Regions from separate parts of the Nocardioides sp. B129/18 genome, predicted to be linked through region 1. Evidence: predicted binding sites of a transcription regulator. Region 1 holds the regulator's gene; the other holds the start of a gene.
The links. The regulator HrcA, encoded in region 1, represses chaperone genes, less so after heat shock. The targets are predictions, from matches to a motif close to TTGGCACTCGNNNNNNNCGAGTGCCAA.

Region 1 (6,837 bases):
ACGTGCATGAACGGCTCGAGGCGCGAGCCGAACTTCGAGGTGGTGCGGCGCACGCCCTTGGCCACGGCGCGGATGCGCCCGTGGTGGCGCGAGAGGAGGGTGATGATGCGATCGGCCTCGCCCAGCTTGTGGGTGCGCAGGACGATCGCCTCGTCGCGGTAGAGCGGCACGTCCCCATTGTGACGGGTCGACGTGCGTCGGCGGCGCTGGGCGCGCGGGCGTCAGGCCCCGACGGTGCGCCGCCCACGCCGAGCGCCGCGCCAGCAGGAGTGCGCGAACGCGGTGGCCAGGCCGTTGAGCCGCTCCGGCGAGAGGCGCCACTCCAGGATCGAGCGGGCCTCGACGAACGTCGCCTGCGGCAGCTCGGCGGCGAGCATCGCGGCGTCGGCCGCGGGGTGGATGGGATCGGCGGGGTGCCCGATCACCAGGGCGGGGACCTCGATGGCGCGCCGCTCGCGCGAGGGCGGCGCGACGCGTCCGAAGAACAGGCCGTGCACGACCGCGCCCATCGGCCCGGGCCGCTGGTCGAGGGTGTCGAGCACGATGCCGGCCCAGAACGGCACCGCCCGGCGCGGCACCCACCGGGTGGCCAGGCGCACCGCCGTCACCGACAGCGGGGCGAAGCGGGCGGCGAAGAGCAGCGGCGCGAAGGCGAGGATGCCCGCCTCGACGGCGTTGTCGAGCACCGGCATCTCGACGAGGAGACCCCGCACGCGCGTCGGCGCCGTGGCCGCGACCTCGAGGGCCACGTTGGCGCCCAGCGAGGTGCCGCCGACGACCGCCTGCGCGGCGCCGAGGTGATCGAGCAGCGCCACGACCTGCTCGCCGAACGCCGACACCGAGTAGGCCAGCGGATCGGCCGGCTTGTCGGATCGGCCGTGGCCCAGCAGGTCCAGCGTGACGACGTGGAGTCCCTCGGCCGCGAGCGCGCGCGCCAGCGGCTCCTGCATGCGTCGCGGCATCAGCTGCCCGTGCAGCAGCACCACCCAGGCGTCACCGCTGCCGTACTCGGTGTACTCCAGACGGTCGCGGTGGCCGTCGACCTCGAGGAAGAACTGACCGACGCTCTCGGAGACCAGCATGGCGCGACCCTAGTGCGGCGGACGGCGTCGCGGGGACCGTCTTGGGGTGGATCGGTGGCCTCAGCCCCCGATCAGGTCAGGGAGAACTGGACGTTGTCAGGGGTAGCTTCCCCTGACAACGTCCGGTCTCCCCGGATATCCGGGGAAGCCGCCGCCCCTCACGGCCAGCTCAGCGGCCGCCCGCCCAGCACGTGCAGGTGGGCGTGGAAGACCGTCTGGCCGGCGTCGGCGCCGGTGTTGAAGATCAGGCGGTAGCCGGTGAGGGACTCCTGCTCGGCGACGGCCGCGGCGGCGGTGACCAGCTCGGCGGAGGCGACGGGGTCGGCCTCGGCGAGGGCGGCGGCGTTCTCGTGGTGCGCGCGCGGGACGACGAGGACGTGGGTGGGCGCCTGCGGGGCGATGTCGCGGAAGGCGAGGGTGCGCTCGGTCTCGTGGACGATCTCGGCCGGGATCTGGCCGGCGACGATCTGGCAGAACAGGCAGGCGCTCATGGGGCCGAGCGTGCCACACGCGGCGCGTCGGCTGGCCTGGCCGTCCGCGCGCCCCCACCCTGTCGGGGTGACGATCGCCGCGAAGACAGCCACCCTCGCCACCAGCCTGCTCGTCGTGACGGCGGCGCTGGCCGGCTGCAGCGGCGACGGGAGCGACGACCAGACGCCGTCGGCCCAGGACTCCCCCGCCGCGTCGGCGTCGCAGAGCCCCTCGACGAGCCCGACCGACGCCGCCTCGCCGAGCGCGGAGCCCACCCAGCCCACCCAGGGAACGACGACGGTGCCGATCTACTGGGTTGGCGACACCCCGCAGGGGCCCCGGCTCTACCGCGAGTTCCGCCGCGTCTCCGGGACGCCGCTGCAGGCCGCCGCCGACCTCCTCACCGACGGCAAGCCCCTCAGCCCGCGCTACCGCACCCTGTTCCCGGGCGGCACGTTCGCCTCGGTCACGGTGCAGGACGGCATCATCGTCGCCACGGCGCGCGACGAGGCCTGGCAGACGCCCGGACGGCTCTCCGAGGCCCAGGGCGAGCTGGCGGTGCAGTCGCTGGTCTACACGCTGCAGGGCAGCGCGCGGAAGCGGCTGCCGGTCGAGGTGCGCGTCGAGGGCAGCGACGAGGCCGACTTCCTCTTCGGCTACGACACCGCCGGCGGCGTGAAGGCCGCCGACCAGCTCACGACGCTCTCCCCCGTCAGCATCACGACGCCCGAGACCGGCGCCGTCGTCACCGGCGGCAGCCTGAAGGCCTCCGGCGTCGCGAACAGCCCCGAGGGCAACGTGCCCTGGACCGTCACCGACGCCGGCGGGAGGACCGTCCTCGACGGCTTCGCCACCGCCGACGGCGCCATGGACGCGCTCTACCCGTGGGCCACCACCGTCGACGTGTCGTCGCTGGCGCCGGGCGCCTACACGTTCACCGCACGCACCGACGACGCCGAGAGCGCCGCGAAGAACGCCTCGGACTCCCGGACGTTCACCGTCCGCTGACGGCCGGCGACCCGGGCGGCCCGGGCGGTCCGCTCACAACCAGCGGTCGGTGCGGGCCAGCAGCGCCGCCGCGGCCGCGACGCCGGCCGTGGAGGTGCGCAGCACCTCGGCGCCCAGCCGGACGCTGCGCGCCCCCGCGGCGGTGAGGGCGGCGAGCTCGTCGTCGGGGATGCCGCCCTCGGGCCCGACGACCAGCACGACGCGGCCGGCGGCCGGCACGGGGCAGGACGCGAGCGCGGCCTCGGCGTCCTCGTGCAGGACGAGGGCGAGATCGGCGTCGGCGATGAGGGCGACGACGTCGGCCGTGGCGGCGAGCGGGTCGACCTCGGGACGCCAGACCCGGCGCGCCTGCTTGGCGGCCTCCCGGGCCGTGGCGCTCCAGCGGGCATGACCCTTCTGCGCGCGCTCGCCCTTCCAGACCGCCACCGAGCGCGAGGCCGCCCAGGGGACGATCCGGGCGACGCCGATCTCGGTGAGCACCTCGACCGCGAGCTCGCCGCGGTCGCCCTTCGGCAGCGCCTGGACGACGACGAGCGCCGGCTGCGGCTCGGGCACCCGCTCGACGTCGAGCAGCGTCACCGCGAAGAGCCGCTTGCCGGTCTCGACGACCTCGCCGCGACCGCTGGTGCCGCGCCCGTCGGTGAGCACGACCTGCTCGCCGACGCGCAGGCGTCGCACGGCGACGGCGTGGTGCGCCTCGTCGCCGTCGACCTCGACGCGGTGGCCGGGCTCGGCGCCCGAGAGATCGGGGACGAGATGGACGGGCAGGCTCATCGCGCGATCCTCCGCCAGCGGTCCACGAGGTCGGGCTCAGTGCTGGTTGAAGGCGTCGCGCAGACGCCCGAACACCGACTTGTGGCTGCCCGGACGCACCTGGCCGTCGGGCGCCTCCTCGCCGCGGATGGCCGCGAGCTCGCGCAGCAGCTCCTCCTGGCGAGGGTCGAGGCGGGTGGGCGTCTCGACGGCGACGGTGACGATGAGGTCGCCCCGGCCGCCGCGCAGCGAGGGGACGCCGCGCCCGCGCAGCACCTGCTGGTGGCCCGACTGGGTGCCGGGGCGGATGTCGAGCTCGAAGTCGGTCTCGAGCTCGGTGGGCGCCTCGGGGTCGGCGACGACGTCGGCCTCGAGCGTCGGCAGCGTCAGCACGGTGCCGAGCGCGGCGGCGGTCATCGGGACGGTGACGGTGCAGTGGAGGTCGTTGCCGCTGCGGGTGAAGACCTCGTGGTCGGCCACGTGGACCTCGACGTAGAGGTCGCCGGCGGGGCCGCCGCCGGGGCCGACCTCGCCCTGCTCGCTGAGCTGCACCCGGGTGCCGGTGTCGACGCCCGCGGGGATCTTGACGGTGAGGGCGCGACGCGAGCGGACGCGACCGTCGCCGCCGCACTCGCGGCAGGGGTCGGGGATGAGGCTGCCGAACCCGCGGCACGCGGCGCAGGGCCGCAGGGTGCGGATCTCGCCGAGGAAGCTGCGCTGCACGTGGGCGACCTCGCCCTGGCCGCGGCAGGTCTCGCAGGTGACCGGGGTGGTGCCGGCCGCGGCGCCCTGGCCCTGACAGGTCGAGCAGACGACGGCGGTGTCGACGGTGAGCTCGCGAGCCACGCCGAAGGCGGCCTCGGCGAGGGTGACCTCGAGCCGGATCAGCGCATCCTGTCCTCGACGAACGCGCGGACGCGGACCACGACCCTGGCCAGCCGCCGCGCCACCTCCGCCGAAGAAGGCGTCCATGATGTCGGTGAAGGAAAACCCGGCACCCTGGCCGAAGCCTCCTGCTCCCCCGCCGAACGGGTCGCCGCCGCGGTCGTAGGCCGCGCGCTTCTGGGGGTCGGAGAGCACCTCGTAGGCGGCGGTGACCTCCTTGAACCGGTCCTGGGCGTCCGGGTCGGGGTTGACGTCGGGGTGCAGCTGGCGCGCGAGCTTGCGGTAGGCCTTCTTGAGCGCGTCGGCGTCGGCGTCGCGGGAGACCCCGAGGAGGTCGTACAGGTCCTGGCTCACCAATGGTCCTTCGCTTGGGTCGGGGACGGGCTGGTCTGGCGGAGTCGGTCGGGTGGGGTGGGGGTGGACGAGGGCCGGGCTCAGGCCTCGTCGAGGATGCGGGAGACGTAGCGGGCCACCGCGCGCACCGCGGCGATGGTGCCGGGGTAGTCCATGCGCGTGGGCCCGACGATGCCGAGGGTGGCCAGGCTGTCGGCCGGCGGGCCGTAGCCGGTGGAGACCACGCTGGTGGAGGCCAGCTGCTCGTAGGGGCCCTCGGTGCCGATGCGGACGGTGACGGCGCCGCCGGTGCTGGCCTCGCCGAGCAGCTTGAGCAGCACGACGTGCTCCTCGAGCGCCTCGAGGAGCGGGCGGACCGCGGAGTCGAAGGAGTCGCCGTAGCGGGCGAGGTTGGCCGCGCCGCCCACGGCGATGCGGGCATCGGAGCGGTGGTCGCTCATGGCCTCGACGAGGGTCTCGACGACGGTGGGCGCGGGGTCGTCGCGGTCCGGCTCGTCGGCGAGGGTGGCGGTGAGGGCCGCGGCGGCGTCGGCGATGGTCTCGCCGACCGCGGCGAGCAGCACCCGCGAGCGCAGGGCGGCCAGAGCCTCCTCGGAGATCTCCGAGGGCAGCTCGACGACGCGCTGCTCGACGCGGCCGGTGCTCAGGATCAGGACGGTCAGCAGCCGGGCCGGCGTCAGCGCGACGAGCTCGACGTGGCGCACCGTGGAGCGCGAGAGCGTCGGGTACTGGACGATCGCGACCTGGCGGGTCAGCTGGCTGAGCAGGCGCACCGAGCGCTGGACGACGTCGTCGAGGTCGACCGCGCCGTCGAGGAAGGTGGAGATCGCCTTGCGCTCGGCGGTGCTGAGCGGCTTGACGGTGGTGAGGCGGTCGACGAAGAGCCGGTAGCCCTTGTCGGTGGGCACGCGGCCGGCGCTGGTGTGGGGCTGGGCGATGAGGCCCTCCTCCTCCAGCACGGCCATGTCGTTGCGGACGGTGGCCGAGGAGACGCCGAGGGCGTGCCGCTCGACGAGCGCCTTGGAGCCCACGGGCTCCTCGGTGGCGACGTAGTCCTCGACGATGGCGCGCAGCACGGCGAGCCGACGGTCCTCCTGCACGGGTCGCCTCCTCGCGGCCGGGGGTGGGGCTGGGTGATGCCGGGGTGGGGCGGACGCGCCGCGCTGGCACTCCCGCGTTCCGAGTGCCAAGCCTACTCCGCGACGAGGAGCCGGTGGGGATGGACCCGCAGGCGGTGGAGGCTTTAGGTTAGGCTTGCCTTACTCAATCGGAGGAGCCGCCATGATCCCCCTCGCCACCCCCGTCCCGTGCGACGACGCCACGCTCGCCCGCAGCATCCTGGCCTGCCCCGCGAACGCCCAGCTCGCGGTCGAGGACGCCGAGCACCTCGACCTCTCGCGCGTCGTGCTCTGCGACGTCGACGGCGTCGCGACCTTCGGCTGCCCGGCCGACTCCTCCCTCGCCGAGGCGGCCGCCGCCGGCCGCGGCGCCGTGCTCACCACCACCAGCGGGCTGCCCGGCCACCCCGGCACGCTCACCGTGCTCGGGCGGCTGGAGACCGTGCGCGTCGAGCACTGCCCCTGCCCGTGCTCGGAGGGCGAGCGGCACGTCGTGCGCCTGGTCGCGCGGCACGTCAGCCTCCAGGCCGGCCAGGGCCCGCGCCGCCTGGTGCGCGCGGAGCGGTTCACCGACCCCGCGCTCGCGCTCAACCCCGGCCATCTCGCCCGCACCGCCCACCACGCCAACCACCACCACGCGGAGCTGCTGCGCGAGACCGTCGCCGCGGCCACCGGCGTCGCCGCCGGCAGCGTGATCAGCGCGGAGATCACCGGGCTGACCGCGTCGGGGGTCGAGATCGCCTGGGTCGACGCCGACGGCGCGCACCGCCGCGGACTGGCCTTCCCCCGCGCGGCCGTCGGCACCGACGACCTCGCGATCCTCCTGCGCGACCTCCTCCACGCCGCCGCCCGCTGACCGCGCTCCCGGTGGTCGTAGGGTCGGGGCCGTGGAGCTGCGCGAGATCGCCGACCGGGTCTGGGTGGCCCGCGAGCCCTGGTACGACGTCAGCCTGAGCGTCATCGGCGGCGAGGGCGGCGTCGCGGTGGTCGACACCCACGCCTCCGCCGCCGCCGGACGTGTGCTGCGCGACGCCGTCCGCGCGCTCGGCGCGGGCCCGGTGCTCGCCGTCGTCAACACCCACGAGCACTTCGACCACGTCTTCGGCAACGTCGCCTTCCGCGAGGACGACCCCGCCGTGCCGATCCACGCCCACGAGCAGGCCGTC
Region 2 (6,837 bases), on a different contig from region 1:
CGCCTTGCGGCGGTCGCCGAAGGCGGGGCTCTTCACCGCGACGGCGTTGAAGGTGCCGCGGATCTTGTTGACGACCAGCGTCGAGAGCGCCTCGCCGTCGACGTCCTCGGCGAGGATGAACAGCGGCTTGCCGGACTGGATGACCTTCTCCAGCAGCGGGAGCAGCTCGGCGACGGCCGAGATCTTCCCCTGGTGCAGCAGGATGTAGGGGTCGTCGAGGACGGCCTCCATCCGCTCGGGGTCGGTCACGAAGTACTGGCTGAGGTAGCCCTTGTCGAACTGCATGCCCTCGGTGAAGTCGAGCTCGGTGCCCATGGTGTTGGACTCCTCGACGGTGATGACGCCGTCCTTGCCGACCTTGTCGAACGCCTGCGAGAGCAGCGAGCCGATGTGGGCGTCGCGGCTGGAGATCGTGGCGACGGACGCCATGTCCTCGACCGAGTCGACCTCGCGGGCGGCGGAGCGCAGGGCCTCGCCGACGGCGGCGGCCGCGGCGTCCATGCCTCGCTTGAGACCCATCGGGTTGGCGCCGGCCGCGACGGCGCGCAGGCCCTCGTGGACCATCGCCTGGGCGAGCACGGTGGCGGTGGTGGTGCCGTCGCCGGCGACGTCGTTGGTCTTGGTGGCGACCTCCTTGGTGAGCTGCGCACCGAGGTTCTCGAAGGGGTCGTCGAGCTCGATCTCACGGGCGACGGTGACGCCGTCGTTGGTGATGGTCGGCGCGCCCCACTTCTTGTCGAGGACGACGTAGCGGCCCTTGGGGCCGAGGGTGACCTTGACGGCGTTCGCGAGCGCGTCGACGCCGCGCTCGAGCGCGCGCCGCGCGTTCTCGTCGAACTCCAGGATCTTGGGCATCTGGCTTCTCTCCTAGCTGGGAACGGGTGCGCCCGGGCCGCGTGGTCGCGGCCCGGGCGGAGACCGGCGGATCGAGCCGGCGGGGCCGGCTCGATCACGGGGTCAGGTCAGGAGACCACCGCGAGGACGTCGCGGGCGGACAGGATGAGGTACTCCTGGCCGGCGTACTTGACCTCGGTGCCGCCGTACTTGGAGTAGATGACCTTGTCGCCGAGGGCGACGTCGAGCGGCACGCGGTTGCCGTTGTCGTCGATGCGACCCGGACCCAGGGCGACGACCTCGCCCTCCTGCGGCTTCTCCTTGGCGGTGTCCGGGATGACCAGGCCGGACGCCGTGGTCTGCTCGGCCTCGAGAGGCTTGACGACGATGCGGTCCTCGAGCGGCTTGATGTTGACCGACACTTAGATCGACCTCTGCTTTCGCGATGTCAGTGAGTGGTGGAACGACGTCTGGTGCCTGCTGAGTGCCGGGACGCCGTCGCGGGGGTCGCACCGGATCGGCAGGCGCTGGCACACTCACGGGGAGAGTGCCAGTCAGAAACTAGCACTCACCCCCACTGAGTGCCAGAGCGCCCCCGATCGGTCGGACCGGCCGGCGCCGCGCAGATGACGACGGGGCGTCTGGGAGGATCCCCGGCGTGGACCTCGACGCCTTCCGCTGGCTGCTCACCGACGACGGCGCCGCCCTGCTCGAGCGCGCGGCCGACCTGGCCGACCAGCCGCCGCTGCGCGTCCAGACCGAGCTGCGGCGTCACGCCGACCCCGCGCACGTCGCCGCCGCGCTGACCCAGCTCGAGCTCCGCGGCCGCGCCGAGGCGAAGTTCGGCGAGCGCGCCGCCCGGCTCTGGTTCACCCCCGACGGCCTCGAGCAGGCCACGCGTCGCCGCGTCGCCGCGCACCGTGCCGCCCGCCTGCATGCCTTCGAGGCGCGCACCGTCCTCGACCTCGGCTGCGGCATCGGCGGCGACCTCATGGCGACCGCCGAGGCCGGCGTCGTCGCGGCCGGCGTCGACCTCGACCCGCTGCGCGTCGAGGTGGCCCGCGCGAACCTCGCCGCCCTCGGCCTGCCCGGCGCCGTGCAGGTGGCTGACGCGACCGAGATCGACCCCTCGCCCTTCGACGTCGTCTTCGTCGACCCCGCCCGGCGCGGCGCCCGCGGCCGCACCTTCGACCCCGACGACTGGACGCCGCCCTGGTCGCTGGTGCTCGGCCTGCTGCAGCGCGACGCCTGCGCGAAGGTGGCCCCCGGCATCCCCCACGAGCTGGTGCCCGAGGGCGTCGAGGCCGAGTGGGTCAGCGACGCCGGCGAGGTCAAGGAGGCCGCCCTGTGGTCGGGCCGGCTGGCCACGACCGCCCGACGCGCCACCGTCATCGGCGCCCACGGCCTGGCCACGCTCACCGACGAGGACGACCCCGGCGCGCCCGTCCTGCCGCTGGGCCGCTACCTCCACGAGCCCGACGGCGCCGTCATCCGCGCCGGCCTGGTCACCGCCGTGGCCGCGCGCCTGGACGGCGGGCTGCTCGACGAGCACATCGCCTACGTCACCACCGACTCCCCCGAGCCGACGCCGTACTCGCGCGCCTACGAGGTGCTCGAGACGCTCCCCTACCGCGAGAAGCAGCTGCGCGCGGCGCTGCGCGAGCGCGGCGTCGGGCGGCTGACGATCAAGAAGCGCGGCGTCGCGGTGGTGCCCGAGCAGCTGCGTCGCAGCCTCGACCTGCACGGCGACGCCGAGGCCACGATCGTGCTCACGCGGGTCGCCGGCGAGGGCACCTGCCTGCTGGTGCGGCCGCTCTGATCAGACCCCTGGCTGTCCCACAGCCCGGCCACAGCCCGCGGTCGCAGGATCGTCTCGTCAGTCAGCACCACCCCCGGACGGCACCGCCGTCCCGAGACGTCCGAGAGCCCGTCATGACCATCGCGATCCACCGCCGTCCCCCGGCGTCGTCGCCCGCCCAGGAGCCCGTCCACGCGCCCGTGCGGCGCATCCGGGTCCGGCGGCGCCTGGGGCACCGCGCGGTGGTCGTCGAGGTCGACGTGCCCGGGCGAGGCGGAGTCGTCCGGGTGGTGGTGCTGCGCCACGGCGAGGTGCTCGCCGAGCACGCGTGGGACGGCGTCCCCGCCGGACGCCGCGTGCTGCGGGTGCGGCTGCCGCGTGCGGTGCTGGCCGGACCCGCCGTCGTGGCCCTCGACCTGCCCGCGCCCGCGGAGCCGCTCGTCCACCGGCTGTTCCTGCCCGCGCGCTGAGGCGTCCGCCTCCCGCGGGTCAGCGGCTGGTCAGCGGTTCCGGCGCGCGACCTCGCGGGCCAGGATGCCGAGCGTCGCCTTGAGGTGCTGGGCGCTGAGGACCGGGAAGATCGACCGCCACTCCTCGCGCGCCTGCGACCAGTCGTAGACGCTGGTGACGCGTGTGCGCGGCGAGCCGTCCTCGGCGGGCTCGATCGCCTCGAGCCGGTAGCCGTAGGTGTGCCCGATCTGGGGCCGGATGCGACCGAGGATCGTCCAGGCGATGGACCGCTCGGGCTCGAGCTCGGTGATCGTGACGGTGACGTCGTACTCGCCCATCTCGGGGATGTCGCCGAGCGCCTCGCGGTCCATGTGGACGACGAAGGTGTCGCCCACCGCCGTCACGCGCTCCCCCGTCGCCGACTGGAGCATCCCCGAGGAGTCGACGTCGACGTGGCCCTGCGGGTCGGTGAGGACCTCGAACACCTCCGCCGGCGTCGCCGCGATGACGCGGTCGGCCTCGAGACGCTCGGACGCGGACGGCTGCTCGTCGCTCATGCCCTCGACCCTACGCAGACGGGCCGGACGCGTGCGCGTCCGGCCCGTCTGCGTCGTCGGCAGGGCTGATCAGGTCAGGGAGAACGGGACGTCGTCAGGGGTGACTTCCCCTGACAACGTCCGGCTTCCCCGGATATCCGGGGAAGCTGCCCCCCTCAGCCCAGCGCCGCCCTCTCCGCCCCGATCGTGGTGTCCTCACCGTGCCCGGTGTGCACGACGGTGTCGTCAGGGAGCTCCCAGAGCCGCGCGCGGATCGACGCCTCGAGGGTCGGGCGGTCGGAGAAGGAGCGGCCGGTGGCGCCGGGGCCGCCGTGGAAGAGGGTGTCGCCGGTGAAGACGCAGCCCAGGGACGGCGCGTGGAAGCAGATCGCGCCCGGGGCGTGGCCCGGGGTGTGGATCGCGGTGAGCACCGTGGCGCCCTCGCCGGAGCCGACGGTGATCTGCAGGCCGTCGGCGAGGTCGACGTCCCACAGGTGCTGGGAGGTCTCGGCGTCGCCGTGGGTGTACTCCCACAGGGGCCGCTCGTCGGGGTGCAGCAGGATCGGCGCGGTGACGCGCTCGCGCAGCGCGGGGGCGGCGCGGCAGTGGTCGTCGTGGGCGTGCGTGAGCAGGATCGCGGTGACCCGCCGCTCCCCCACCAGCGCCATGATCGCCTCGACGTCGTGCGGGGCGTCGATGACGACGCACTCGTCGTCGTCGCCCACGACCCACAGGTTGTTCTCCACCTGGTGGGTCTCGCCGTCGAGGCTGAAGACACCCGACGCGGTGCCGTGGTCGACTCGGACGGCTCCGGCCATCAGAGCACCACGACCGAGCGCAGCACGTTGCCGTGGTGCATCTTCTCGAAGGCGGCCTCGACGTCGCCCAGCGCGATCTCCTCGGTGACGAACGCGTCGAGGTCGAGCCGGCCCTGGCGGTAGAGGTCGACGAGCATCGGGAAGTCCCGGCTGGGCAGGCAGTCGCCGTACCAGCTGGACTTCAGGGATCCGCCGCGGCCGAAGACGTCGATGAGCGGGATCTCGGGGATCGTCATGTCGGGCGTGGGGACGCCGACCAGGACGACGGTGCCGGCGAGGTCGCGGGCGTAGAAGGCCTGCTTCCAGGTCTCGGGGCGACCCACGGCGTCGATGACGACGTCGGCGCCGTTGCCGCCGGTGAGCTCCTGGATGGCGGCGACCGGGTCCGTCTTCGAGGAGTCGACGGTGTGGGTGGCGCCCAGCGACCTCGCCTTCTCGAGCTTCTGGGGGTCGATGTCGACGGCGATGATCGTGCCGGCGCCGGCCAGCGCGGAGCCGGCGATGGCGGCCACGCCGACGCCGCCGCAGCCGATGACGGCCACGGACCTCCCTCGGGTGACGCCGCCGGTGTTGATGGCCGCGCCGAGGCCGGCCATGACGCCGCAGCCGAGCAGGCCGACGGCGGCCGGGCGGGCGTCGGGGTCGACCTTGGTGCACTGGCCCGCGGCGACGAGGGTCTTCTCGGCGAAGGCGCCGATGCCGAGCGCCGGGGACAGCTCGGTGCCGTCCTCGAGCGTCATGCGCTGGGTGGCGTTGTGGGTGGCGAAGCAGTACTGCGGCTCGCCGCGGTTGCAGGCGCGACAGTCGCCGCACACCGCGCGCCAGTTGAGGACGACGAAGTCGCCGGGGGCCACGGTGGTGACGTCGGGGCCGACCGACTCCACGATGCCGGCGGCCTCGTGGCCGAGCAGGAACGGGAAGTCGTCGTTGATGCCGCCCTCGCGGTAGTGCAGGTCGGTGTGGCAGACCCCGCACGCCTGGATGCGGACGACGGCCTCGGCCGGACCGGGGTCGGGGATGTTGATCGTGACCATCTCGACGGGCTCGCCCTTCGCGCGCGCCACGATCGCCTGGACCTGCTGCATGGATCCTCCTGGGAAGCGTCTCCGCTGGTCACGGGCGTGACCACGCTCACGGCTCACCCTAGGGGCGGCGCCAAGCCGGTCTGCTCACCCCCGGGCGTCGCGCCGGCGCGCGGCCGGGGGTCAGCCCGCGAGGACCTCGGTGACCGGCAGCGAGGAGTCGGCCGGGAGGTCGAGCGAGGACGGCGTGCGGCCGCGGGCGACCATCTCCGAGCCGAGCGCGGCGACCATCGCGCCGTTGTCGGTGCACAGGCCCGGACGCGGCACCCGCACCCGGATCCCCAGCGGCCGGGCCCGCTCCTCGGCCAGCGCCCGCAGCCGCGAGTTGGCCGCCACGCCGCCGCCGATGAGGAGGTCCTCGATGCCCTGCGACTGCGCGGCGTCGAGCGCCTTGCGCACCAGGACGTCGCAGACGGCCTCCTGGAAGGACGCGGCGACGTCGGCCACCGGCACCGGCTCGCCGCTGCGCTCGCGGGCCTCGACCCAGCGGGCGACGGCGGTCTTGAGGCCGGAGAAGGAGAAGTCGAAGCGGTGCCGCTCGAGGTCGCGCCTGGCGCTGAGGCCGCGGGGGAAGTCGATGGCCACCTGGTCGCCCTCGCGGGCGGCGCGGTCGATGTGCGGACCGCCCGGGAACGGCAGCCCGAGCAGGCGGGCCACCTTGTCGAAGGCCTCGCCGGCGGCGTCGTCGATGGTGGCGCCGAGCGGGTCGACGCCGAGGGTGACGTCGGTGACGCGCAGCAGGCTGGAGTGCCCGCCGCTGACGAGCATCGCGATGCACGGCTCGGGCAGCGGGCCGTGCTCGAGCTGGTCGACGGCCACGTGCGAGGCCAGGTGGTTGACGCCGTAGAGCGGCTTGCCCAGGCCCCAGGCCAGCGCCTTCGCCGAGGCGACGCCGACCAGCAGGGTGCCGGCGAGGCCCGGACCGTGGGTGACGGCGATGGCGTCGACGTCGGCGAGGCGCACGCCGGCGGTCTCGCAGGCCCGCTCGATGGTGGGCACCATCGCCTCGAGGTGCGCGCGGCTGGCCACCTCGGGCACGACGCCGCCGAAGCGGGCGTGCTCCTCGACGCTGCTGGCGACGGCGTCGGCGAGCAGGGTGCGGCCGCGGACGATGCCGACGCCGGTCTCGTCGCAGGAGGTCTCGATGCCGAGGACCAGGGGCTCGTCGGTGCTCATGCGTGCTCCTCCGGGGTCGGGACGCTGGTGGGCGCGGCGGATCCGCCAGCCGCGGCCCAGGCCGCGGCGCATCACGACGGCGGTGGCGCCGTCGGCGTAGTAGCGCGGCCGCCGGTCGACCTCGACGAGGTCGCGGGCGGCGT

Region 2: the regulator HrcA is predicted to act here: its motif matches at 1,396-1,422, upstream of groES (co-chaperone GroES).

Annotation. Positions count from the first base shown of each region.
Region 1 is NZ_JBUZJI010000003.1:72,412-79,248, reverse strand. Features, by position in the region: gene recO (DNA repair protein RecO) at 1-170, opposite strand, end outside; gene ACZDWJ_RS03180 (alpha/beta fold hydrolase) at 222-1,082, opposite strand; gene ACZDWJ_RS03175 (histidine triad nucleotide-binding protein) at 1,241-1,573, opposite strand; gene ACZDWJ_RS03170 (Gmad2 immunoglobulin-like domain-containing protein) at 1,641-2,561, shown strand; gene ACZDWJ_RS03165 (16S rRNA (uracil(1498)-N(3))-methyltransferase) at 2,595-3,335, opposite strand; gene dnaJ (molecular chaperone DnaJ) at 3,372-4,553, opposite strand; gene hrcA (heat-inducible transcriptional repressor HrcA) at 4,634-5,653, opposite strand; gene ACZDWJ_RS03150 (hypothetical protein) at 5,835-6,527, shown strand; gene ACZDWJ_RS03145 (MBL fold metallo-hydrolase) at 6,559-6,837, shown strand, end outside.
Region 2 is NZ_JBUZJI010000009.1:64,336-71,172, reverse strand. Features, by position in the region: gene groL (chaperonin GroEL) at 1-855, opposite strand, end outside; gene groES (co-chaperone GroES) at 963-1,256, opposite strand; gene ACZDWJ_RS08905 (class I SAM-dependent methyltransferase) at 1,493-2,653, shown strand; gene ACZDWJ_RS08900 (hypothetical protein) at 2,767-3,102, shown strand; gene ACZDWJ_RS08895 (SRPBCC family protein) at 3,133-3,639, opposite strand; gene ACZDWJ_RS08890 (MBL fold metallo-hydrolase) at 3,795-4,436, opposite strand; gene ACZDWJ_RS08885 (S-(hydroxymethyl)mycothiol dehydrogenase) at 4,436-5,521, opposite strand; gene tsaD (tRNA (adenosine(37)-N6)-threonylcarbamoyltransferase complex transferase subunit TsaD) at 5,642-6,694, opposite strand.